Regions from separate parts of the Sporosarcina sp. P29 genome, predicted to be linked through region 2. Evidence: predicted binding sites of a transcription regulator. Region 2 holds the regulator's gene; the other holds the start of a gene.
What was found. The regulator LexA, encoded in region 2, represses DNA repair genes until DNA is damaged. The targets are predictions, from matches to a motif close to CGAACATATGTTCG.
Positions count from the first base shown of each region.

Region 1: the regulator LexA is predicted to act here: its motif matches at 8,091-8,104, upstream of uvrB (excinuclease ABC subunit UvrB).

Region 1 is NZ_PDYX01000021.1:31,577-43,949, forward strand. Features, by position in the region: gene hprK (HPr(Ser) kinase/phosphatase) at 1-469, opposite strand, end outside; gene CSV68_RS14085 (N-acetylmuramoyl-L-alanine amidase) at 674-1,225, shown strand; gene CSV68_RS14090 (DUF4097 family beta strand repeat-containing protein) at 1,989-3,080, opposite strand; gene uvrA (excinuclease ABC subunit UvrA) at 3,161-6,028, opposite strand; gene uvrB (excinuclease ABC subunit UvrB) at 6,036-8,018, opposite strand; gene CSV68_RS14105 (IDEAL domain-containing protein) at 8,227-8,484, opposite strand; gene CSV68_RS14110 (ABC transporter permease) at 8,677-9,888, opposite strand; gene CSV68_RS14115 (ABC transporter ATP-binding protein) at 9,872-10,618, opposite strand; gene CSV68_RS14120 (HIT family protein) at 10,740-11,165, shown strand; gene CSV68_RS14125 (YtxH domain-containing protein) at 11,361-11,717, shown strand; gene CSV68_RS14130 (HTH-type transcriptional regulator Hpr) at 11,908-12,373, shown strand, end outside.
Region 2 is NZ_PDYX01000003.1:259,516-271,888, reverse strand. Features, by position in the region: gene CSV68_RS04940 (YqkE family protein) at 66-323, opposite strand; gene CSV68_RS04935 (hydroxymethylglutaryl-CoA lyase) at 450-1,352, shown strand; gene CSV68_RS04930 (alpha/beta hydrolase) at 1,367-2,293, shown strand; gene CSV68_RS04925 (YneF family protein) at 2,359-2,595, opposite strand; gene sirA (sporulation inhibitor of replication protein SirA) at 2,706-3,146, opposite strand; gene tkt (transketolase) at 3,291-5,297, opposite strand; gene CSV68_RS04910 (DUF896 domain-containing protein) at 5,406-5,642, opposite strand; gene CSV68_RS04905 (YneB family resolvase-like protein) at 5,710-6,363, opposite strand; gene yneA (cell division suppressor protein YneA) at 6,360-6,686, opposite strand; gene lexA (transcriptional repressor LexA) at 6,882-7,502, shown strand; gene CSV68_RS04890 (methionine gamma-lyase family protein) at 7,554-8,813, opposite strand; gene hfq (RNA chaperone Hfq) at 8,908-9,132, opposite strand; gene miaA (tRNA (adenosine(37)-N6)-dimethylallyltransferase MiaA) at 9,173-10,105, opposite strand; gene CSV68_RS04875 (alpha/beta hydrolase) at 10,089-11,015, opposite strand; gene CSV68_RS04870 (glycerol-3-phosphate dehydrogenase/oxidase) at 11,012-12,373, opposite strand, start outside.

The sequences.
Region 1 (12,373 bases), on a different contig from region 2:
CTCCGCTACCACCCGTGATTAATACTCCGACACCATACACATCCACTAGCACACCATGAACAGTCGTCATCGGAGCGAGTTGTCCAACCAAGTAATTCGTCAGCATGCCTGAGAACTGCGTAGTCTTATAATCTGTCCGCAGCACCGGAATGTTTTTCTCCTCTGCTAACTGGCTCAACTCTTTCGGACCTTCTTCGCCATGAGCAATAATGAATGCCGGCGTATCGACCGAGCAAAGTCGCTCCAAACGCTTTCTTCGCGTAATGGCAGGCAATGTTTCAAGGAAGGACATCTCCTTACGCCCAATCAACTGCACACGCTCCGCAGGATAATAATCAAAATAACCAGCCATCTCAAGGCCAGGCCGTGAAATATCACTCATTAGGACTTGCTTATGAATGCCCTCGTGTCCAGCAATCAATTCCAATCCGAAACGATTCATAATATCTTCTACTGTTAATTCACCCATGAAATCCCTCACTCTCTGCTACGATGTACGTATTCTGACAGTTTCTTGCCGTATCATCATTTCCTGTGCTTATGTACAAATCATTCCAACCTATTTTAACATGAAGGTAACGAAAAGAAATGGATTACTTCTTGATCTATATTCCCTTTTTGTATCCTTTTCAAAAGTCTTCTCTATATAGAGGATAAAGGAGAGTGGACAGAATTGACACTAATCATTCTTGATGCGGGTCACGGCCCAGATACACCCGGTAAACGAACACCTGATGGAAAGCTTCGCGAGTATTATTTTAATGCGGCAGTAGCCGCACTCGTCGGAGAGTTTTTAACGAAAGAAGGCCTGACAGTAAAGTATACACACGCGTCTTCTCGTGACGTGCCATTAAGCGAACGAACGACTTCAGCTAATCGAATGAAAGCAGATGCATTTGTCTCAATCCACGCAAATGCATTCGGCAACGGCTGGCACACCGCACAAGGAATTGAGACCTATATTTATCCACAAGCAAGCCAAAGTTCCGCAGTGCTCGCTTCTGCCGTGCAGAAATCCTTGATCTCTGCTTGCCTGCGTCCCGATCGCGGCGTGAAAAAGGCCGATTTCGCTGTCTTACGTGACACGAATATGCCTGCAATTCTAGTAGAGTGCGGCTTCATGTCGAATCAGACAGAGGCCGCGTTATTGCAAAGCAAAGCCTATCAACGCCAATGCGCACGAGCTATCGCTTTTGGGATTTTGTGTTGGGAGTATGGGAGATGAATTGGGAGGGGTTGTTTTGTTTTGACTGAGATGTGGGGGCATTGAGCGGTTGCGTGGCAGGATTGATCGCTTATCCCGTAAGTATGAGCGGATACGGACCACGATAGAGCGGACATCCACCCTCATAGAGCGATCACGCAGCAACAATGAGCACTTACACGAATTATTGAGCGGCACAGGCGATTGACCTCTAGGAGCAGTGTGTAATGAGCGGGTAAGCGGCAGGATTGATCGCATTACCCGTAAGTATGAGCGCTCACGGACCACGATAGAGCGGACATCCACCCTCATAGAGCGAAAACGCAGCAACAATGAGCACTTACACGAATTATTGAGCGGCACAGGCGATTGACCTCTAGGAGCAGTGTGTAATGAGCGGGTAAGCGGCGAGATTGATCGCTTAACCCGTAAGTTTGAGCGGATACGGACCACGATAGAGCGGACATCCATCCTCATAGAGCGGTCACGCAGCAACAATGAGCACCTACACGATTTATTGAGCGGCACAGGCGATTGACCTCTAGGAGCAGAGTGTAATGAGCGGGTAAGCGGCAGGATTGATCGCTTCCCCCGTAAGTTTGAGCGGATACGGACCACGATAGAGCGGACAACTCTCTCAATAGAGCGAAAACGCAGCAACAATGAGCACTTACATGATTTATTGAGCGGCACAAGCAAATCCTCCCGCTTCATTCAAACAATCAAAAAAACCAAAAAACACCTGCACCGCCACAAATGGCAGTGCAGGTGTTTGATTATGTGATTAACCCATATCGACAGAGTTATAGCGAACCATGACAGTGCCTGTCTTGGACTCTCCCGTGATGTGCAACGGCTCTTTCATTGAGTCTTCAACGTTCTTGCTAAAGCGGATCGTACGGTGCAAGAACTGTTCTTGTTCTTCCACACGTGATACGTCTTTCAATTGCAAGTCAAGCTTACCCATGTTGGAAGTAATCTCTCCCTTAACACCTATAGTAGATGGGAAGTAAATTTCAACCGTACCGCTGATTGACTTCGCTTCTAATTTTTTTGCATCAGCAGAAGAAGTTGTCAACGTCACGTTTCCATTTAAGGATTTTGCGTCTACATCATTCACCGCGCCATCTACATAGACACGACCATTTAATGTTTCGGCTTCTAGCTTTTCGCCAGTAACTTTCAACAAACGGACCATACCGTTTGCAGTCTCTAGCTCCGCTTCATCAAATTTAATATCGGCACATTCAATTTTACCATTTGCCGTTCTAATACGCAGATCTTTAAAGTCCACGCCTTCAACAGAACATCCGCCGTTCAATAGACGGACAGAAAGTTTACTATACGGCGCTGTAGTCGGTACGTACAGATGTAGGTTGACTTGCAGCATCTTCAAGTCGCTTCCGATGCGCAACTTATTGCCGTCTTTTACGAACAATAACTTTTCTAGGAACTGGCTGAGTGCACCTGCTTCAGAATCATGATTGAAATGCTTTACAGAGAACTTCGCCGTGATTTCCTCAGTATCTGAAGGATGAATTTCCACAGTACCGTGATCGATATGGATGATGATTTCTTCAATATCTTCTACGGACTTACTTTCTGTATGTGTAAAGGAAACAGATTTGCTGAATGGTGCTTCGAAATCGAATTCTTTCACACGGTGTACTGCCGTATCCATAAATTGCATGAAGCGGTCACCTGCTGAGACGAATTCTTTGCGGATATCTTCGAAGAAAGCATCAGCTGAAGAGCTCTCTTCCGCTGTTCCTTGCTCAGATTCTTTACCCATGGCTTCCAGTAATTTCAATGCTTCATCAGCTGTGATTTTACCTTCTTCAAGCATCGTTAGTATTCGTATGCGTTCATTTTGCATTTCCAGATTCCTCCTTGTTTTGAACAATCTTTTCAGTAGCTATCTATTTATACGGTTCTGCGGAACAAAAGTTTCATTTTCTATTTCTTTACTACTTTTTTTATTTGTTCTTTCATCCGATTTCGATCTCTTTCTAGGATGGTCTTCAAATATTTACCCGTATAGGATTCTTTGACTTCTGCTATCGCTTCGGGTGTACCCGTCGCAACAATTTCTCCGCCTTTGTCTCCGCCTTCCGGACCGATATCGATAATATAATCGACAGTCTTAATGACATCCAAATTATGCTCAATAACGAGAACTGTGTTCCCTCCATCAACTAGACGTTGAAGAACTTCAAGTAACTTAGCTATATCATGTACGTGCAAACCTGTTGTCGGCTCGTCCAAAATATAAAACGATTTACCCATGGACCGTTTATGCAATTCAGAAGCCAATTTCACACGTTGGGCTTCTCCACCTGACAGTGTCGTTGCTGGTTGACCTAATTGTACATAGCCTAAGCCTACATCGACGATCGTCTGCAATTTACGATGGATTTTCGGGATGTTTTCGAAAAATACGACCGCATATTCTACTGTCATTTCCAGTACGTCTGCAATATTCTTTCCTTTATACTTCACTTCAAGTGTTTCACGGTTATAACGTTTACCGTGACATACTTCGCACGGTACATATACATCCGGAAGGAAATGCATTTCGATTTTGATGATTCCATCTCCACGGCATGCTTCACACCGTCCTCCCTTGACGTTAAAACTAAAGCGACCTTTTTTATAGCCGCGAACTTTCGCTTCATTCGTCATCGCAAAAACATCGCGTATATCATCAAAGACGCCTGTATACGTAGCTGGGTTGGAACGCGGTGTACGGCCGATTGGTGATTGATCGATATCGATAATCTTCTCCAAATGTTCCACACCACTAATACTATCGAATTTTCCAGGTCTTTGTTTGGATCGATTCAATTTCTGGGCCAATGTTTTATGCAAAATATCATTGACCAACGTACTTTTACCTGAACCGGAAACTCCTGTAACTGCGATAAATTGACCGAGTGGGAATTCTGCATCAATATGCTTCAAGTTATTCTCTGAAGCGCCTTTAACGATAATGCTGCGCTCATCACGTGACCTGCGTTCAATCGGTAGTGGAATGAATTTCTTCCCGCTCAAATATTGACCGGTCAGCGACTTCTTGTTTTTCATCACTTTCGCAGGAGTACCTGCAGCTACCACTTCTCCACCTGCCACGCCAGCACCAGGACCGATATCAATTAAATAGTCTGCGGCCATCATCGTGTCCTCGTCATGTTCTACAACAATTAACGTATTTCCGATATCTCGCATGCTTTGAAGCGTGCCAATTAATCGATCATTATCTCGCTGATGAAGTCCAATTGAAGGTTCATCGAGAATATACAGAACACCTGTCAAACGAGATCCGATTTGTGTAGCCAGTCGTATACGCTGTGCCTCTCCACCTGATAATGTTCCTGCTGAACGAGATAAATTTAAGTAATCGAGACCGACGTTCACTAAGAAACCTAAACGTTCTTGGATTTCCTTCAAGACCATGTCTGCAATTTGTGTGTCCTTCTCAGATAGAATTAATTGGTCAAAGAATTTCGTCGTTTCAACAATCGAACGTTCCGTGATCTTCCCGATATGCTCTCCGTTCACTAAAACCGAAAGCGATTCGGGTTTTAGGCGGTAGCCTGTACAAGTGGGACATGACTTCTCCGTCATATATTTACCCATCTGCTCACGTATATAGTCTGATGATGTCTCATGATAACGACGTTCGACGTTGCGCAAGACACCTTCGAAATAAATATCGCTATCGCGTGTGTTTCCGAATTCGTTTGTATAGCGGAAACGAATCTTCTCTTTTTTCGATCCTAGCATCAGTTTTTCAATATCTGAGTCAGCTAGTTCTCTAACCGGTACATCCATTGGAATTTTATAATGCTTGGCAATCGTCTTCAGAAGTTCTGGATAATATTGCGAACTCGTTGGCTCCCAAGGGGCAATAGCGTGTTCTTTTAAGGTTAGGTCACTATTTGGAATGACTAAATCTGGATCCACTTCGAGTTTCATGCCAAGTCCATCACATTCAGGACATGCACCGAACGGACTGTTAAATGAAAACATACGCGGTTCTAGTTCGCCAATAGAAAACCCACAAATAGGACATGCGTGATGTTCACTGAAAAACAGTTCTTCTTTACCAATCACATCGACAAGAACATTACCGTCTGCTAATCGTAACGCAGATTCCAATGAGTCACTTAGACGTGTTTCTACGCCTTCTTTCATGACGATTCGGTCAATGACGATTTCAATTGTATGCTTTTTATTTTTATCCAAATCGATGTTATCGTCTAAATCAATTGTCTCACCATTTACTCGTACCCGTACATAGCCTTGTCTTTTAATATCTTCAAATAATTTGGCATGTGTCCCTTTACGTTCTGAAATAATAGGTGCCAAAATTTGAATTCGAGTACGCTCTGGTAACTGGATTACACGATCCACCATCTGCTGAATCGTCTGCGTAGAGATTTCAATGCCATGAAACGGACAATGCGGTTTCCCGACTCTTGCATAAAGTAAACGCAAGTAGTCGTAGATTTCCGTCACCGTTCCTACAGTAGACCGTGGATTTTTACTCGTTGTCTTCTGGTCAATAGAAATAGCCGGCGACAATCCTTCTATAGAATCCACATCTGGTTTATCCATTTGTCCAAGGAACTGACGCGCATATGCAGATAATGATTCCACATAGCGGCGCTGCCCTTCCGCGTAGATCGTATCAAAAGCTAGTGAAGATTTTCCTGAGCCCGATAAACCCGTAAGCACCACTAGCTTGTCGCGTGGAATCTTCACCGTAATGTCTTTTAGGTTATTCGCTCTCGCTCCCTGTATTACAAGTTCTTTATTTTTCATGCGGACTCTACCTTTCTGCTTTCAGTTCTAATACGGTATCTCGTAACTCTGCAGCTCTTTCGAAGTCTAAAGCTTTTGCTGCGTCTTTCATTTCTTTTTCCAATTTGGTTAGCAATATGCTTTTCTCGTCTTTGGAAAGCTTCTTGCCATTCGTCACCTTTTGCAAATACGATTCCGTTTCTTCAGCCACTTGAGTGGCACGGATCAATTCGCGTATCGGCTTAACGATGGTCGTTGGTGTTACACCATGTTTTTCATTATATGCTTTTTGAATTTCACGACGACGTTCCGTTTCATCAATAGCTTTCTTCATGGAATCTGTCATTTTATCCGCGTACATAATAACGCGTCCTTCTGAGTTACGTGCCGCACGTCCAATTGTCTGGATTAACGCACGTTCCGAACGCAAGAATCCTTCTTTATCCGCATCCAAAATCGTGACCAATGAAACTTCGGGAATATCAATTCCTTCACGCAGTAAGTTGATTCCGATTAATACATCGTACGTTCCGACACGCAACTCACGGATAATTTCTGTCCGTTCTAGAGTCTTCACGTCAGAATGGAGGTACTGAACTTTAATTCCGATATCTTTTAAATAATCCGTCAAGTCTTCTGACATTTTTTTCGTTAGAGTTGTTATTAATACACGTTCATTTCGCTCGATTCGAAGATGTATTTCATCCAATAAATCGTCAATTTGTCCTTCAATAGGACGCACTTCAATGATTGGATCAAGTAATCCTGTAGGACGTATAATCTGTTCTACCATTTCGTCTGTATGCTCAATTTCATAAGGACCTGGCGTGGCTGAAATATACATTGCCTGCCGAACATGCTTTTCAAATTCTTCAAACATCAATGGACGGTTGTCCAATGCCGATGGTAAGCGGAAACCATGTTCCACCAATACTTTTTTACGTGCCTGGTCCCCGTTGTACATTCCACGAATCTGTGGCAAGGAGACGTGACTTTCATCTACTACAATCAAAAAGTCGTCAGGGAAATAATCCAGCAACGTATATGGAGTTGCCCCGGCTTCACGCAACGTCAAATGTCTAGAATAGTTCTCGATTCCAGAACAAAAGCCCATCTCCCGCATCATTTCTAGATCATAACGCGTCCGTTGTTCTAGCCGCTGCGCTTCTAATAATTTATCATTATCACGTAAGTATTTAAGCTGTTCTTCTAACTCGATTTCAATATTTTCAATCGCTTTAAGTAACTTCTCTTCGCGGGTAACGAAGTGGGATCCTGGGAAAATAGCCACGTGATCACGATCGCCGATGACTTCTCCTGTTAAGGCATCCACTTCCCGAATCCGTTCGATTTCATCTCCAAAAAACTCAAGACGTATACAACGCTCGTCACGAGCTACCGGAAAGACTTCGACTACATCGCCTCTGACACGGAATGTACCACGCGTGAAATTGATATCATTGCGCTCATACTGAATGTCCACTAGCGTGCGTAATAGTTGATTACGCGGTATTTCCATTCCTTTGCGTAATGAAAAAACCATGTCATTATATTCTTCTGGCGAACCTAGACCGTAAATACATGACACGGATGCTACAATCAAGACGTCGTTCCGTTCGAATAATGCACTCGTTGCGGAGTGGCGAAGTTTATCGATTTCATCATTGATCGATGAATCCTTTTCAATGAATGTATCCGTCTGTGGAACATATGCTTCTGGTTGATAAAAATCGTAGAAGCTGACGAAGTATTCTACCGCATTATCTGGAAAAAACTCTTTGAACTCGCTATATAATTGGCCAGCCAACGTTTTATTGTGGGCAATGACCAGTGTAGGTTTATTAATTTCTGTCAGCACATTGGAAACCGTGAATGTTTTACCTGTCCCCGTTGCACCCAGTAACGTTTGATGCTTCTTGCCTTCTTTAATACCGTTAACAAGGCTGTCGATCGCTTTTGGCTGATCTCCTTGTGGCGTATATGGTGCCTGCAATTGAAATGTTTCGTTCAAATGGTTCCACTCCTCTTCTTAAACACCTGTCCTTCTATTTTACCACAACCAGTGTTTTTTCTAAAGAAATAACGAACGTACGTTTTAAGCTAACTCTCTATGTACTTTATTGTACCCTTGTACTTTGTGAAAGAAACTCACAGCGAGGTTATTCTATGCAATAAAAAAACACTGCCAGGATTTTGCCCTAGCAGTGCCTATGAATACATTATTTTGTTTTTAGTTCATAACCATGTTCTTGTGAAATGTCGATTAATTGTTGTGTATACAGGTCGAATGCTTCTTTGTCATTTTGATCCAGCGCATCGTCAATCAACAGCATGATTCGCGATTGTGTTTGTTCCCAGTGAATGTGTTGTAGAAACAGATCCCAATAGATTTCGTTCAGCAACTTTTCCGCTTGGAGAGAAGTGCCATTGTTACCTACCGCTTTCAAAAATTCAGCATATGAGTTGTTATTGTTCATCTCTCTCACCCCTGATACCTTTTAGTAATTATATATGCAATAGAATACAAATTGCAACCACTAGTCTAACTATTCGAACTTTTGAATTACTTTAATATAATTAGAGGAATTTTTACTAGGTACATATATTCAGACAATTCTGTGATAGGAATTACAATACTAGCAGTAGTTCTACTTCACTCTGGACGAACATCATATTTCTTTTACTTGCTCTTTAGTTAATCGGATCGTTGCCTCACCGACAATGAGTGCGATCGCCGCAATCAAGAGAGGTGTAATACTTAGTCCATACAAAGGTAATGCCGCCAGTAATAGAATAATTGCTTGTAGCCAAATCAGTTTTCTTACTAACAAACGAACCGCTTTGATTTGCGATTTTTCCTGTTCTTCAGGGAATAGCAGATCCATCGTGAACTCGACGCCACCTTCAAGCGCCAATATCAACTGAACAGCTGTCGCAAACGCTAGAGCTCCTACAAAAATGAACGATACAATTGGTAACGGTATTAAGAACGCACCCAACGCAGACAGTGCCGTTAATCTAACCCACAACCAAAATGTATCATCTGTACGAATAAATGTACGTACGATTAAGTAGTTTTGTACATCCTTGCGCTTGAATGTAGACCGTTTCATAGCAATCTTCAACCAGCTCCGCTTACTCACTGAACCAACCAAATGCGGTACTTCCGTGAAGTAATTCGCAAATCGATAGAAACGCATCATACGATTTTGTTCCAGTTCAATAAACTGCTCATACGGAAATGGAAAATGCTCCGCTTTCTTATCCCAAAACTTCGCATAGAGCATAGCAATCAGAATTCCGATAAAGATTGCAACCGTACTCCACGTAAGAGCGAAGTGAATCGTTAGAAATGTTAAAACGAGTCGTAACACACGATCCAGCCAAACGAAGTTATGCTTCGCAATACGAACACTGTATTCAGTCCCTACAAATAGCCCTTTAAACACGATGATTAGTAACATAATGAGAAGATAATCCGTTCCTGTTCCCACTTCTGTTGCTTTTAATAACGGCAAAGCAACGACCATAGCAATTAGTGGTAAGGGAAGTTGTGAAAATGTCGACCAAGTGATCGAACGTTTCATATAGCTCGGCAATTGATTTTCTAATGGCAGGAAAAAAACGATATCTGCCGGCTTTAGTAACGTAGTCGGTGCCGCTTTCATTAATAAGAGTGCAATGACGATAGATACGATGAAAACTGAAGGGAATGTAACGGGCACTTCTTTTAGCCATTCACTATACGCATAGCCCCCCGCTCCAATGGCAAACATGAAGACGATAGCCAAATGTCCAGTGAATACATAGCGCATATATTTCTGTAGTTCATTAACGTAATGGAAGAACCGTTGTCCCCATATCTCATGCATGTTGTTCATGGTCAGTTTCCTCAGTCATTGCGATATATAAGTCATCGAGTGTGGCATCCGGTCGCCCGAACGTCTTACGCAAGTCGTCCATTGTACCATTCGCACGCACCCGGCCTTCGTGCAACAAGATAATGCGATCACAATACTTCTCAGCCGTCGCCAATACGTGGGTGGACATCAAAATAGAAGCCCCCGCATTTTTTCGTTCAATAATTTGGTCTAGCAATGCGCGAATCGCTAGAGGATCCAATCCGACGAATGGCTCATCGATAATATATAATTTAGGTTCGACTAGGAAAGCACACATGATCATGACTTTCTGTCGCATACCTTTAGAAAAGTGAGCTGGAAACCACTTTAAGCGTTTTTCCATACGGAATTCTTTCAGCAATTGTTCGGTACGTATTTCAAATTGTTGCTTGTCCAAACCGTATGCCATCGCAGTCAGTTCCAAATGTTCTTGTAATGTAAGTTCTTCGTATAACACGGGCGTCTCTGGAATATAACTGAATGATTGGCGGTAATGTTCCTTATCACTAAACGTCGCACCGTCAATTTTGATAATTCCTTCAAGCGGATTCATGACACCGATAATATGTTTGATTGTCGTACTCTTCCCAGCGCCATTTAGACCGATTAACCCGACCAACTCCCCCTCTTCTATCTGAAATGAAAGGTCATGTAAAACGGGCTTGCGCGTATAACCACCTGTAACGTGTTCTAGTTCTAGGATTGCCATTATATTTCCCCCTATCTTCTTTTATTATTTTAGCAAAGAAATTGTAAAATTGCTTTATCCGCCTTCGTTAACTATCTGAAAATATGCTACAATACATCCAAACATGAAAGGATGTGTAGAAATGACCTCATGTATTTTCTGCAAGATTGTAGAAGGAACGATTCCAGGAGAAAAAGTATACGAAGATGATCACGTAATTGCTTTTATGGACATTATGCCTGTTACGAAAGGGCACGTACTCCTAATCCCAAAAACACATCGTGAAAATGTGTATGAATTAACTGAAGAAGAAGCTGCGAATTTATTTAAAGTAGCACCCAAAATCGCTAATGCATTAAAAGAAGAATTTCAACCGGCCGGAATGAACCTATTACAAAACAACGGATCTTTCGCTGGCCAGTCCGTCTATCATTTCCATATGCATTTAATTCCACGCTATGATAAAACAGATGGTCTGAAAGTCGAATTTGATACAAAAGTAGAGCAGTTCCCGATGGATGTAGTATCTGAATTAGCTACGAATATTTCAAGGCGTCTGCAACGATAACACGTGGCGGATACAGAGCAGAAGAGTGCGGCATTTTTCATCATTCCTCAAATTGAATTCCACTCTTCTGTCCATTTCTCCATACGATGGAGAAAAAAAGCTTTTGTTGGTATAATATTTCATTCATTTTCTTGCTCAACTACGTACGAACATGCTTTAATAAAATAATAACTATACAAAAGGAGTGTTCTCTACATGAAAGCGTCCACATTCTTTATTGGCCTGGCAGCAGGTGCTGTCACTTCTGCGGTAACCGTTCTATATTCTACACCAAAAGCTGGCAGTGAACTGCGTGACAGCGTCAAAAATGCATCACTCGAATTGAAGGATAAGTTGAAAGATGTCAAAGGGCAAGTCGCAGATCTAAAAGATTCTGTTACCGATTTATCGAAAGAAGCAAAAGAGCTAGTCCCAGAGACTGTCGAAGAAATGAAAGTTTCTGTAGCAGACTGGAAGCGCTCGACTGAACACAATAAGAAACGTTTAGAGAAAGAAATCTCTGCAATTCAAACGGCATTGGATGATCTCGAGAAATCAATTGGTACTCGCTAAGGTATTTCCATTTAGGCATCCGTTCTTCACTTGCTAATCTTTGAGTACGTACCCATAGTAAAAACAGCCGTAATATAGCTGTTTCTATGGGCATATACACTCAAACTGATTTATTTTACTATTCCGTCTTTTTTATTTGTTGTTTTTTTGGTATAATAAATAAAATGACTGAAAGAAAGCAGGTGTCTCGATGGCCGATCAAAATATTTCACGTAAAGATGCCATGATCTTCAATCAGCGCGTAGCCCAAATGTCCAAGGCGTTATGGAAAGCTGTAGAGAAAGATTGGCAACAATGGATTAAACCGTATGAACTCAATATTAATGAACATCATATTTTGTGGATCGCCTACCATTTGGAAGGTGCCACAATTTCAGACATCGCGAAATTTGGTGTAATGCATGTCTCAACCGCCTTTAACTTCTCAAAAAAGTTGGAACAACGTCAGCTTTTGTACTTCTCGAAAAAAGATGATGACCGACGCAATACATACGTGACGGTTTCAGAAGAAGGCAAAGCGTTACTCATCCGGATGAATGAAAATTACCATAATGAAGATTACAGCGTTCTTCAGGGTTCTCTTCCCATTCGTGATATTTACGGTAAATTTCCTGAATTCTTAGAGGTCATGTCCGTATTGCGTAACATCTATGGAG
Region 2 (12,373 bases):
AAGGCTTTTAATATAGTAATCATTTTACTAGTACAGCTATTCCCACATCTATTTAAGTAGTACTTTTAATACTTGGTTCCATCATATCCATATTCCTCTAGTAATTCTTCAAAACTTTTATTTTTCTCACGTTCTTTGCGCTCTTGAATACGTATTTCTTTTTCCTGTTCCAATTTTAATTCTTCTTCTACTTTCATTTCCTGCTTCATTCCTTTTAATTTAGCTAACATATCATCGCTCATTAAATCTGAAAGTGAAGTTGCAGACTCATCTACGATTTTGCTCTCTTGTTTCGTCGATGCTTTTCGTTGTTTTTTTGACATAGTAAACACTACTTTCTATTTGATAATTGAGATACATCTTATTGAAATTATCCAGATAATTGTCAAGGGTTATACATTGCCCTTATTCGCTTTAATTACGTACAATAGATTGAGGGAGGGATGTTTATGTATAGCTTACCAAAAAACGTAACGTTAATCGAGGTTGGACCGCGCGATGGCTTACAAAATGAAAAAAACAGTATTCCTACTGATCAAAAATTAGCTTTTATACATTCTTTGCAGCAAGCAGGTATACATGAAATGGAAGTTACCTCTTTCGTATCACCAAAGTGGGTACCACAAATGTCAGATTCCAAAGAGATTATGGCACGAGTTAGCAAACAAGGCAGGCAGATTGTTCTCACGCCAAACGCACGTGGTGTTGAGAATGCACTCAAAGCTGGTGCAGATAGCATGGCGGTGTTTGTAGGCGTGAGTGATACATTCAATCAACATAATATCAATCGCTCCACTACGGAGAGCGTGGAGACGTTGCGACCTATTGTCCATCAGCTCAAAATAGATCAGCGTTTTGTAAGAGCTTGTATTTCAACAGCATTTCACTGTCCGTATGAAGGTTTTATTCCACTTGAACAAACTCTGGCACTTTGCAAGAAGTTTGTCGATATGGGTGTAGATGAATTAAGTGTGGCAGATACTGACGGTATGGCCAACCCTTTAGCCAGCTATACTTTGTTTCGAGAACTAAAAAAACAGTTTCCAAATATTTTAATTACAGCACACTTCCATGATACCCGTAAATTAGGATTAGCTAATATTTACGCCTCCTTACAAGCAGGTGTTGATCGATTCGATACATCTGCAGGTGGTCTTGGTGGCTGTCCTTTTGCACCTGGCGCTACAGGTAATGTCGCAACGGAAGATGCGTTATATCTTTTGCAGTCAATCAATGTAGAAACAGGGATTGATCTGGATAAAATATGTGCAGCAGTAGATGAAGTTGCACCTTATCTGTCACGTCCCATTGAAACGGCGATGTATAACTTATATAAACGAAGAAGTAAATAGAAAGGAGGATTTTGGTGAAACGTAGAGTAGTGTATATTGTCGGTATAGCGTCAAGTGTGATGACAGCGTTTCTTACAATTTTCGGGATTCTTCTCACTAATCGTCTAATGTATTTAAAAACAAAAGACTCAGAAGTTATTTTGCAGCGTGAAATGATTGCTAAACGCTTTGATCGTCAGTGGTTTGAAACTATAAGAAAAGATGATATTTGGATTCCCTCACCTAACGGCTATAACTTACGCGCGATCTTCTTGCGACCTTTAGATACAACACGAACGGTTGTCATTTGTCATGGCGTAACAGAAAATAAAGTGAATTCTATCAAATATGCACGACTGTTTGAACGTTTAGGATTTAATTCTGTTATTTTTGATCATCGGCGGCATGGCGATTCTGGCGGCAAAACAACAAGTTTTGGATTTTATGAAAAAATAGACTTAAAAGAAGTTGTGACAGCTGTTCGTGAACGTGTAGGTAAGCGCGCTTTAATTGGCATCCATGGAGAATCTATGGGAGCTGCCACTACGCTGTTGTACGCAGGTACGTATGAAGATGAGGCGGATTTCTATATATCTGATTGTCCATTTTCTGATTTCTCAGAGCAACTATTGCATATCATTCGTACAGAGATGCCTTTTAAGACCTCAATGAGCTTGCGAATCGCCAATTTGTTTTTGAAGATTCGTGATGGTTATACTTCTGCAGCTGTTTCCCCCCGCGAAGTGATGAAGTTTATTGATAAACCCGTATTATTCATTCATAGCATGGAAGACACATTCATTTTGCCTCAAATGACGGAAGAGTTATACGAATTAAAAGAAGGCGATAAAATGATGAAGCTTTTCGCAAAAGGTGCTCACGCTAAATCATATAATGACAATCCAGATGAATATCTGCAAACGGTTCAAACATTCCTCAGTCGTTTTCGTTTATATTCTTGATAATGCTATACAATAGAAAATAAAAAAGCTCCGTGTTAGCAATTCTGCTATTCACGGAGTTTTACTTATTTTTTTTTAGCTGGCTTGTCTTGAACCTTGCTCATCTGAGCCATCATTTGGTTAATTTTCTTTTGTGAAGGTTTCTGTCCCATTTGCATCATCATCATACGTAACATTTGTTCATTAATTGGCGGATTGTCCTTCAAATAATTCATCATATATTTACGTGCTATGAAAAAGCCGAGAGCTACTCCGCCGATCAAAGCGACGACGATCAATAAAATTGCTATCCATAAAGTCATTACTGCCAAACCCCCCTCATAAAAATAGTTCGATTACATACTACCAAGAAGGATTATACAACATAGCAGCAGTGAATAGCAATGACTGTACGCAAATTGTGCGGAAGTTTTTACATCATCGAATTTTCTAGTATCATGCGTTCAGAGTGTTTAAGTGGTTTGAGCCAGCCGCATTCTTGCTGTTCATTCATCACCGCAAAAAAACGATCAGTTGAAGTGGATAGTGCTACAAATAAATCTAAATCCAACATGCGTGACCCTTGGCAATACACCTGTATACTGTGCGTACCCATTTTGATGAATACTTCTCCCTTGATTAAGTGTGTCAATCGATATTCATTATGATATGAATCCAATTCATCAAAACTTTTTGCCAAGTTATTCTGAATAATAGTATCTAGTTCTCTTTGATTTAACCGATCACATAAATATTCAATTTCTTGATAATTCGTAGAAGGACCTACTGTTAGCAGCTCAAATAATAATCGTTCACGTCCCATTATGAAGGACTGATACGCTGACTTGATCTTGAAAATTTCATACTTCCTCATAACGAACACCTCCTACTGTCTATCATAGAACTTGTCCTCAGTAAATCGTGTCAGTTTGCGGAAAACTTCATCACTATTATTGTCGTAAAGCTGCGCAAAAAAACACACGGCTCTTTGATAGAAAGAGCCGTGTGTTGCGTATGCTTAGTTATTTAATAGATTTGTCATTTCTCTTACAACATTTTCTACAGTAAAGCCATACTTTTCAATGACTAAGTCGCCTGGCGCACTTGCACCAAATGTATCAATTGCCATGACAGTTCCTTCATCGCCTGAGTATTTATGCCAGCCAAGGGAAGCTCCCATCTCAATCGCTACTCTCTTCTTGATGTTCTTTGGAAGAACAGAATCTTTGTACGCTTGATCCTGTTTCTCAAATAGATCCCATGAAGGCATGGAGACGACAGCGACGTCGATACCTTGTTCTTTAAGAGCTTTCTGCGCTTCAACTGCAAGACTTACTTCCGAGCCGCTTGCAAGCAGTAAACCATCTGCTTGCTCTTTAGAAGCAGGTGATATGACATACGCACCTTTTGGTACATATTCCATCGCTAGTTCTTGTGATTTAGGCAATACTTCAAGGTTTTGTCTAGACAAGACTAAGACAGTTGGTGTGTCTTTTGAAGTAGCAGCTATATGCCATGCTGCAGATGTTTCATTTCCGTCAGCAGGACGGATGATAGACAATCCAGGCATTGCACGTAATGAAGCCAATTGCTCAACTGGTTCATGAGTAGGTCCGTCTTCTCCGACCGCTACGCTATCATGTGTGAATACATATGTTACGGGTAAGCCCATTAATGCAGACAATCGAATAGCAGGACGTACATAATCACTAAACACGAAGAATGTTCCACCAAATACTTTCACTCCGCCGTGAAGAGTCATGCCGTTTAGAGCAGTCCCCATAGCGAATTCACGAACACCAAACCATATATTACGGCCCGCATAGTCGTCTGCAGTGAAATCACCTGCATTTTTAATCGTTGTCTTGTTTGAACCCGCAAGGTCCGCGCTACCACCAAATAATGCCGGAACTGCTTTCGCTAATGCATTGATTGACTCACCAGATGCTGAACGAGTCGCTACAGAAGCACCTGCTTCATAAACTGGCATTTGTTCTTTTAAATCAGTTGGAAGTTCGTTTGCCATCGCTAATTTAAACTGTGTTGCCAATTCTTTATGTTCGTTTTCGTAGCTTGCGAATAGTTCATTCCATTGATTCTCTGATTGAACACCCAGTTGATCTGTTGCTGAATTAAAACGGTCATAAACTTCTTCTGGAACGTAGAAGTCTTCTTCAAATGTCCACTTGTAATACTCTTTCGTAAGCGCCATTTCATCTTCACCTAACGGTGCACCGTGTGCATCTGCTTTACCAGACTTATTTGGTGATCCGTAACCAATGACAGTTTTCACTTCAATGATTGTCGGTCCTCCTGTATTGCCTTTTGCTTTTTCAATTGCATCTGAAACAGATTTTGTATCATTGCCATCTTCTACGCGTGCATAGTTCCAGCCATATGATTCAAAGCGTTTTCTAATGTTTTCAGAGAACGACATATCTAAATCGCCATCTAAAGAAATATCGTTACTATCATATAGCACGATCAGTTTATTCAATTGAAGGTGGCCTGCCATAGAAATTGCTTCTGCCGCCACACCTTCCATCAAATCTCCATCACCGCAAAGTGCATATGTGTAGTGATCGACAATATCGAAACCGGGCTTGTTATACGTTGCCGCAAGATGTTTTTCAGCCATTGCCATACCAACGGACATACCAATCCCTTGTCCAAGTGGTCCTGTTGTCGCTTCAACTCCTGCAGTGTGTCCATACTCCGGATGTCCAGGTGTCTTTGAATCCCATTGTCTGAAGTTCTTTAAGTCATCAATAGTCAAACCGTAGCCACTTAAGTGCAACAAGCTGTAAAGTAACATGGAGCCGTGTCCTGCTGAAAGTACAAAACGGTCACGATTGAACCATTGTGGGTTTGATGGATTATGGTGTAAATGTTGTGTCCATAGTGTATACGCCATCGGTGCTGCGCCCATCGGTAATCCCGGGTGACCAGAATTTGCTTTTTCAATTGCATCGATTGATAATGTTCGGATTGTCGTTATTGCCAGTTGATCGATTTTTTCGGTCATGCTGTACATCCTTTCCGTCCTGTCTCATATGAGTGTTTTATAGTACATATTCCTTCTCTAGTGTAGTCAATTCTAGAGTTAATTACAATGTTAATCCTTTACCTATCATCAATTTAGCGGCTTTTGATTCGCTCGCGCTAGTTTAACTTTTTCAGGTGTTACATCATTTCCTTCAGGATCTACTACTTTGACCGATTCGATTGTTTCACGCATGCTTGAACGGAATGATTCCAAGTATTCCTTTCTCAACCGCGTCTGTTCTTTTGCCTCCTCGATCGATAATCCTGTTGTTTTCTTTTTATTCGCCAATTCATTAATACGTTTTATTTTCTTTTCTGATAGCATCTTTAAAACCCTCCATAAGTTAGTCGTTTAATAAAATGTAAACAACCTGAAGGAAAAGTGCAACCTATTAGTGTTCTTGTGCAATAAACTCTTTATATCTTCTATGAACCGTCGCTTTACTGACAGCATGGCCAAGTCCATTCAATACCGTTGCAATTTCTTCGTATGTGAGACCTTTGTTGCGAAGCGAGACAATTTCTTCTATTGGTAGTTCAAGTCTTTCACGCCCCGGTCCCTGATCAATATTCCGCAGATTCTTTGATGGATCATAGCCTCTGTCAACAGCACGCTTCATCCCTCTACGTATTTTTGCATTATGTAGTTTACGTTGATATTCCTCTACGATTGCGAGAATTTCTAGTAACATGGAATCCATTTCATTCAGTTCTATTGTACCGTTTGAATGATTGGTAATCACAGCCGTTTCACTTTTTGCAATTACATGCAATATCGCGACCCTTGCATTCCCTCGACCTAATCGTGTCTCATCTTGAATGAATACTGCATCCACTAAACCATTTTGGATTTGATCCAACATGGATAGAAGGCCTTCACGATCCATATCATACCCACTCTGCCGATCTGTGTAAATTCCAACACAATCATAGGATAACTCAGTAGCTAACTTTTCTAGTTCTTCCTGCTGCCTTACAATAGACTGCTCTTGTGTTTCTTTTTCTGTACTCACTCGGCAGTATATTACACACGTCTTTTCTGTCATTTAGTTCCCACTCCTATTTCAGCCACCCGGATATCTGTTTGTTTATTAATTTTAACAGGCACACGCAGTAATTCACCTGAAACGATTTGATCGGTAGGCAATTCATTTAATGAACGTACCTGTTCGATCCAATGAGTGGTTGGTATATCTTCTGAGTAGTTAGAAGCCAGTTGCCATAGTGTATCTCCTTCATTAACAACGATTTCCATATAGTGATCTTCCACGGCTATTTTATCGAATTGAACCCAGGCAAATGACACACATACTATTAATAATACAGCGAAATAATAATTGTTTTTAATAAATTCTTTAACAAATTCCATAATAACTCCTCCTCTAATTTGCGCATTTAGAATGCACGTTCGGAATACCTGTTCTTAATTATAAGAGAACATATGATTCCATGTCAAGCAAAATTAGAACCTTTGTTTGATTACTAATCGAACACATGTTATACTATATTCAAAATAGTGGTTCAGTATTCCATTGCTCGCAAACTAGTAGAAGAGGTGAATCTGTTGAAGAAAATATCAAAGAGACAAGAAGAAATACTTGCTTTCATAAAAGATGAAGTGCGTTTAAAAGGTTACCCCCCTTCCGTTCGTGAAATTGGGGAAGCTGTCGGTCTTGCATCAAGTTCCACGGTTCACGGTCACTTATCACGGCTCGAAAGTAAAGGTTTTATACGCCGGGATCCGACAAAACCTCGTGCCATTGAAATTTTGGATCCTGAAGGACTGGACGAGTTAAAGAGTGGCGTTATGCATGTGCCATTGATTGGTAAAGTTACAGCTGGTAATCCAATTACGACAATTGAAAATATCGAAGAGTACTTCCCATTGCCGGATACATTCGGTTCATCAGAGGATGAAATCTTCATGTTAGAGATTGTAGGAGATAGTATGATTGAAGCTGGCATCTTAAACGGAGACCGTGTGATTGTCAGACAAACCCACTCCGCAAGTAATGGTGAAATCGTTGTAGCTATGACAGAAGAAGACGAAGCGACAGTTAAACGTTTCTTTAAAGAGAAAGACTATTTCCGACTCCAACCAGAAAACTCCTCTATGGAGCCAATCATTGTAGATCAAGTTTCTATTTTAGGAAAAGTGATTGGTGTTTTCCGTATGATTCATTAATCAACAAAAAAGTGTATCGAGAAACCTTAATAGGTTCTCGATACACTTTTTTTATACCAACTTCTTTTCAAGCAATTGTTCCATAGAATCTAGTACTGCGGATTTTACATGCTCATAGGTCAATCCACCTTGAATATATGCTGTGTAGGGTGGTCTAATTGGGCCGTCAGCTGTCAATTCGATACTGGAGCCTTGAATAAACGTACCCGCTGCCATTATGACGTCATCGGCATAACCGGGCATATAGGATGGCTCCGGTGCATATTGAGCATTAATTGGTGAGTTTTGCTGGATCATCTGACAGAATGCAATCATTTGTTCGGCGTTTAAAAAATTCACTGATTGGATTAAATCCGTTCGAAGCTCACTGTAATGCGGTGTGGTATCCATACCAAAGCTACCGAAAAATGCCGATGTGAATAGCGCGCCTTTGACCGCTTGACTTACTACGTGTGGGGCTAAGAAGAATCCTTGGTACATCTCAAGTAACGTATCTAGTGAGGCTCCTGCCTCAGCTCCAAGGCCTGGAGAAGTCATTCGATATGCACACTTCTCAACCAAGTCTTTCTTACCTGCTATGTATCCACCTGTTCTGGCAAGTCCGCCGCCTGGATTTTTGATGAGCGATCCTGCCATCAGATCTGCTCCAACTTCTACGGGCTCTTTCATTTCCACAAATTCTCCATAGCAATTATCTACAAATATCACGACATCTTCTTTGATTTTACGGATTTCCTTAATAATCGCTTCAATTTCATGGATTCTGAATGATGGATTGCTTGAATAACCTTTCGAACGTTGGATTGCTACGACTTTCGTCTTCGATGAAATCGTCACTTTGGCTTTCTCATAATCAACAGAGCCATCCTCTTTCAAATCAATATGCTGATAAGAAATGTGAAAGTCCTCTAGTGAACCCGTATCTTTGCCATTGCCGGAAATGATAGACTCCAACGTATCGTATGGTTTACCCGTAATATAAAGAAGTTCATCACCCGGACGCAATATCCCAAACAAGCTAATTGTAATGGCATGCGTGCCTGAGATAATTTGATTTCTGACAAGACAGTCTTCCGCTCCGAATACATCTGAGTATACTTGTTCCAATACATCACGGCCACTGTCATCATAACCATAACCTGTAGAGCCGGATAAATGAAAGTCGCTTACCTGATTTTTTTTGAATGCTTGTAAGACTTTTCTTTGGTTAAAAAACGCAATTTCTTCTACTGTCTTCACGTACGGAGCAATTAGTTCCTCCGCTTCTTGTGATTTAATCAGTAATTCATCATTTATGGGTGTTATTTGCATGTGTAGTACCTCATTTCATTTTGTCATATTCTATTTTACCAGATGAAGTGTATATACCAAATGAAAGACAACAAAAAAACAGGCAAGCGCCTGTTTATAGTTCGTCTTTTAAAATAACTGGTTTTGCAGGGGCATACGTAGAAATCGCATGCTTATAAATAAGCTGTTGCTTACCGTCTGTTTCCAATAGAACCGTATAATTATCATACGACTTGATTAGACCCTTTAGTTGAAAACCATTTAGTAAAAAGATTGTCACGAATGTGTTGTTCTTCCGTAAAGAATTCAAAAACGTATCTTGCATATTTCCTTGTGCCATTCGATTGCCTCCTCGTCCCTGTTATTTAGTTATTCCATACTCACTTCTGAAAATCCTTTATTATCTTACAGGTTGTTTGAAAAACTTCTTCCCCCGACTGATTAGCATCTACCCACTGGACAGGCAATTTATTACGAAAGTAGGTCAGCTGCCTTTTTGCATAATTACGTGTGTTTTTCATTACCGCTTCTATTGCCTGCTCTTTTGTTAATTGTCCGTCAAAATAGGAAATCAGTTCTTTATAACCTATCGCTTGTACAGATTGAGTGTGCCGAATCCCTTTATTCCAGAGTTGCTGTACTTCTGTAAACAAACCCGCTTGAACCATTTGTTCCACACGCATATCGATTCGTTCATAGAGTAGTTCACGGGGAAGATCCAGACCAATAATTACAGAATGATACATCGGCTGATTTCCTTGTTGCTGTTCATGGTCTTGCTTTGTTTGACCCGTCACTTCAAGGATCTCTAGCGCACGCACTAGACGTCTATGATTATTCGGATGGATTTTCTCCGCACTTTTCGCATCTAATTCTGCAAGTTTCGCGTGCAAGACATCTGCGCCTTCTAGTTCAAGTTCCCGTTCTATGCGCGCTCGCACTTCAGGGTCGGCGGCTTGTTCTGTAAATCGATAATCAAACAAAACGGACTGAACATACATTCCACTGCCACCAACAATAATAGGTAGTTTTCCACGAGATTGAATATCCGCTATCCATTGTCTCACCGCTAGTTGATATTCCGCTACGGAAAACGATTCTGTTGGTTCTTTTACATCAAAGAAATGGTGTGGAATTCCTTGCATTTCAGAACGATGAATCTTTGCTGTGCCGATATCCAATTCTTTATATACTTGCATAGCATCTCCATTAATGATTTCTCCATTAAACAATTTTGCCAGGGCTATGCTAAGCGCTGTTTTCCCTGAAGCAGTCGGTCCTACTACTGCTAGTACATCAACGGGTAAGTTCATGTCGTTTCATCCATTCTACGATAGTCATATACACTTGTTTGTAGTTGGTTTCCTGAAGCATCTCGTGCCTTCCGCCTTCATAGAGCTGAACAGTAACTTGCTGTTGTTTCGCTTTGTCGAATTGTTTGGCTACTTTCCACACACCTTTAGCGCGGTCTCCTACTAAATCATCTGTACCTGAGAATAATAAAATCGGTAGTTCATTCGGAATATTCAACAAAAATTCAGGCACTTCCATTGAATTCATTCCTTCAAGCAACACACGAAATAGTTGAGCAGTCGGTACGAAACCACATGCCTCATCCTCTTCGTAATCAGCCACGCTTTCTACATCGCGCGATAGCCAAGCAAATTCACCTTCATCAGGAAATTGTTTCGAATAATTGCCGAAGACCAAGTTGTTCAAAAACACATCCGGTTGCTCTTTAGGGAACTTATCTTCCCTATACGCAGCCAACGCAATCGCAGCATGTGCAGTGAACTCAGAATTAGAACCAGTGCCCGATAAGATCACTTGACTAATCGTCTGACTATAAAGCTGGATATAGCGCCTAGCAACGAATGAACCCATGCTATGACCGAGTAGTACAACGGGAAGTTCCGGGTATTGTAGTTGATAACATTGATTCACTTCGAATGCATCATCTACCAATTGGTCGAATGTAGCAGACTCACCTATATAGCCGTAAACATGCCCATTTTCTATAGCTGTCTTACCGTGTCCCCTTTGGTCATGCAACGTCACGACATACCCTTGCGACTGCAAGTACTGTGCGAATCTTTTATAGCGTCCGCTATGTTCTGCTAATCCATGAATGATGTGCACACGGCCAATCGGCTCAGTCTCCGGTGTATAACTTGTCCCATACACTTTTGTCCCGTCACGCATTGCTATCCATTGGTCTGTCATGAACTTACACTTCCCTTCGCTTCCGCAATCGCATTTTGCAAATCGTTTTCATGAGTGGCTTTCTCACTGTCTGTATACTGCAACAACTTTGCCATATAGTCGGTTACTTGTGTCGCTAATGTTTCTACAACATCGATTTGGAAATATAAATCACCTTTTCTGCGGATAAAGAAATCGCTTGGCGTTGTGACCATTTCATGATGAATTCCATATAAGATCTCTGCGCGTAAACTTATCGGCAAATTGTTCTCTTCTGCTGAAATCGAGTGGGCTAATTGGAAAACTTCATCACTATTTCTTCCGTAAAATGAAGCAAGACGCGCTCCTTGCTGTGGAGTTAAGCCGAATTTAGGTGCTCTTTCCGCTTGTAGGTCAATAAATTGCTTCAACGCTTCATCGTCTATGAAATCACTTCCTGAAACGGGGATATCCTTCGTTTCACATCGCTTGATAGATGGCTTTACTAGCTGTTCACTAATTCGATCCACTACGACTTCCGCCATCTGACGGTAGCCTGTTAACTTCCCTCCTGCAATCGTCAGCAATCCAGGAACTGTTTCCCACACTTCATCTCTTCGTGAGATTTCAGAGGCGTCCTTACCTTCTTGTGCAATCAATGGACGAATTCCTGCCCACGTAGATTCTACATGTTGACGTTGAAGATGAATGCTTGGGAATATCTCACTAACCGCATCGATAATATAATGTATATCCTCTTCGGTCGCTATAGGATGCTGTTTATCCTCGGTATAAAATGTATCAGTCGTTCCTATATACGTTTTATTATCCCGTGGAATAGCAAATAACATACGACCATCCGAGTTATCAAAATAGATTGCTTGTTGCAACGGGAAGATAGATTGATCTACTACGATATGGACACCTTTCGTAATATGCAATTGTTTCGTATGTTTGCTGCTAATTTTCTGCTGCAACTCATCTACCCACGGACCAGATGCGTTGATCACCATAGAAGCCCCTACGGAAAATCGTTCACCGGTTAGTTGATCACTTAATACTGCTCCAACGATTCGATCTTTCTCAAAGTTGAATTGTTCGCACTTCATATAATTCAAGCAAAGTGCGCCTTTTTCTGCCGCTTTCTTCAGTACTTCAATCGTCAAGCGCGCATCATCGGTTTGATACTCCACATAATACCCGCCACCTTTTAAGCGTTCCTTTTTCAGTAATGGTTCAAGTTCAGCTGTTTCTTCTTTCGTCAACATTTCCCGTCGTTCTGCCGGCTTTACACCCGCCAGTAGGTCGTAGGCGAGAAGCCCGACAGAAGTGGAATACTTGCCATACGTTCCTTTTTGATAAATCGGCAATAGCATCGGTCTTGATTTGGTAATGTTACG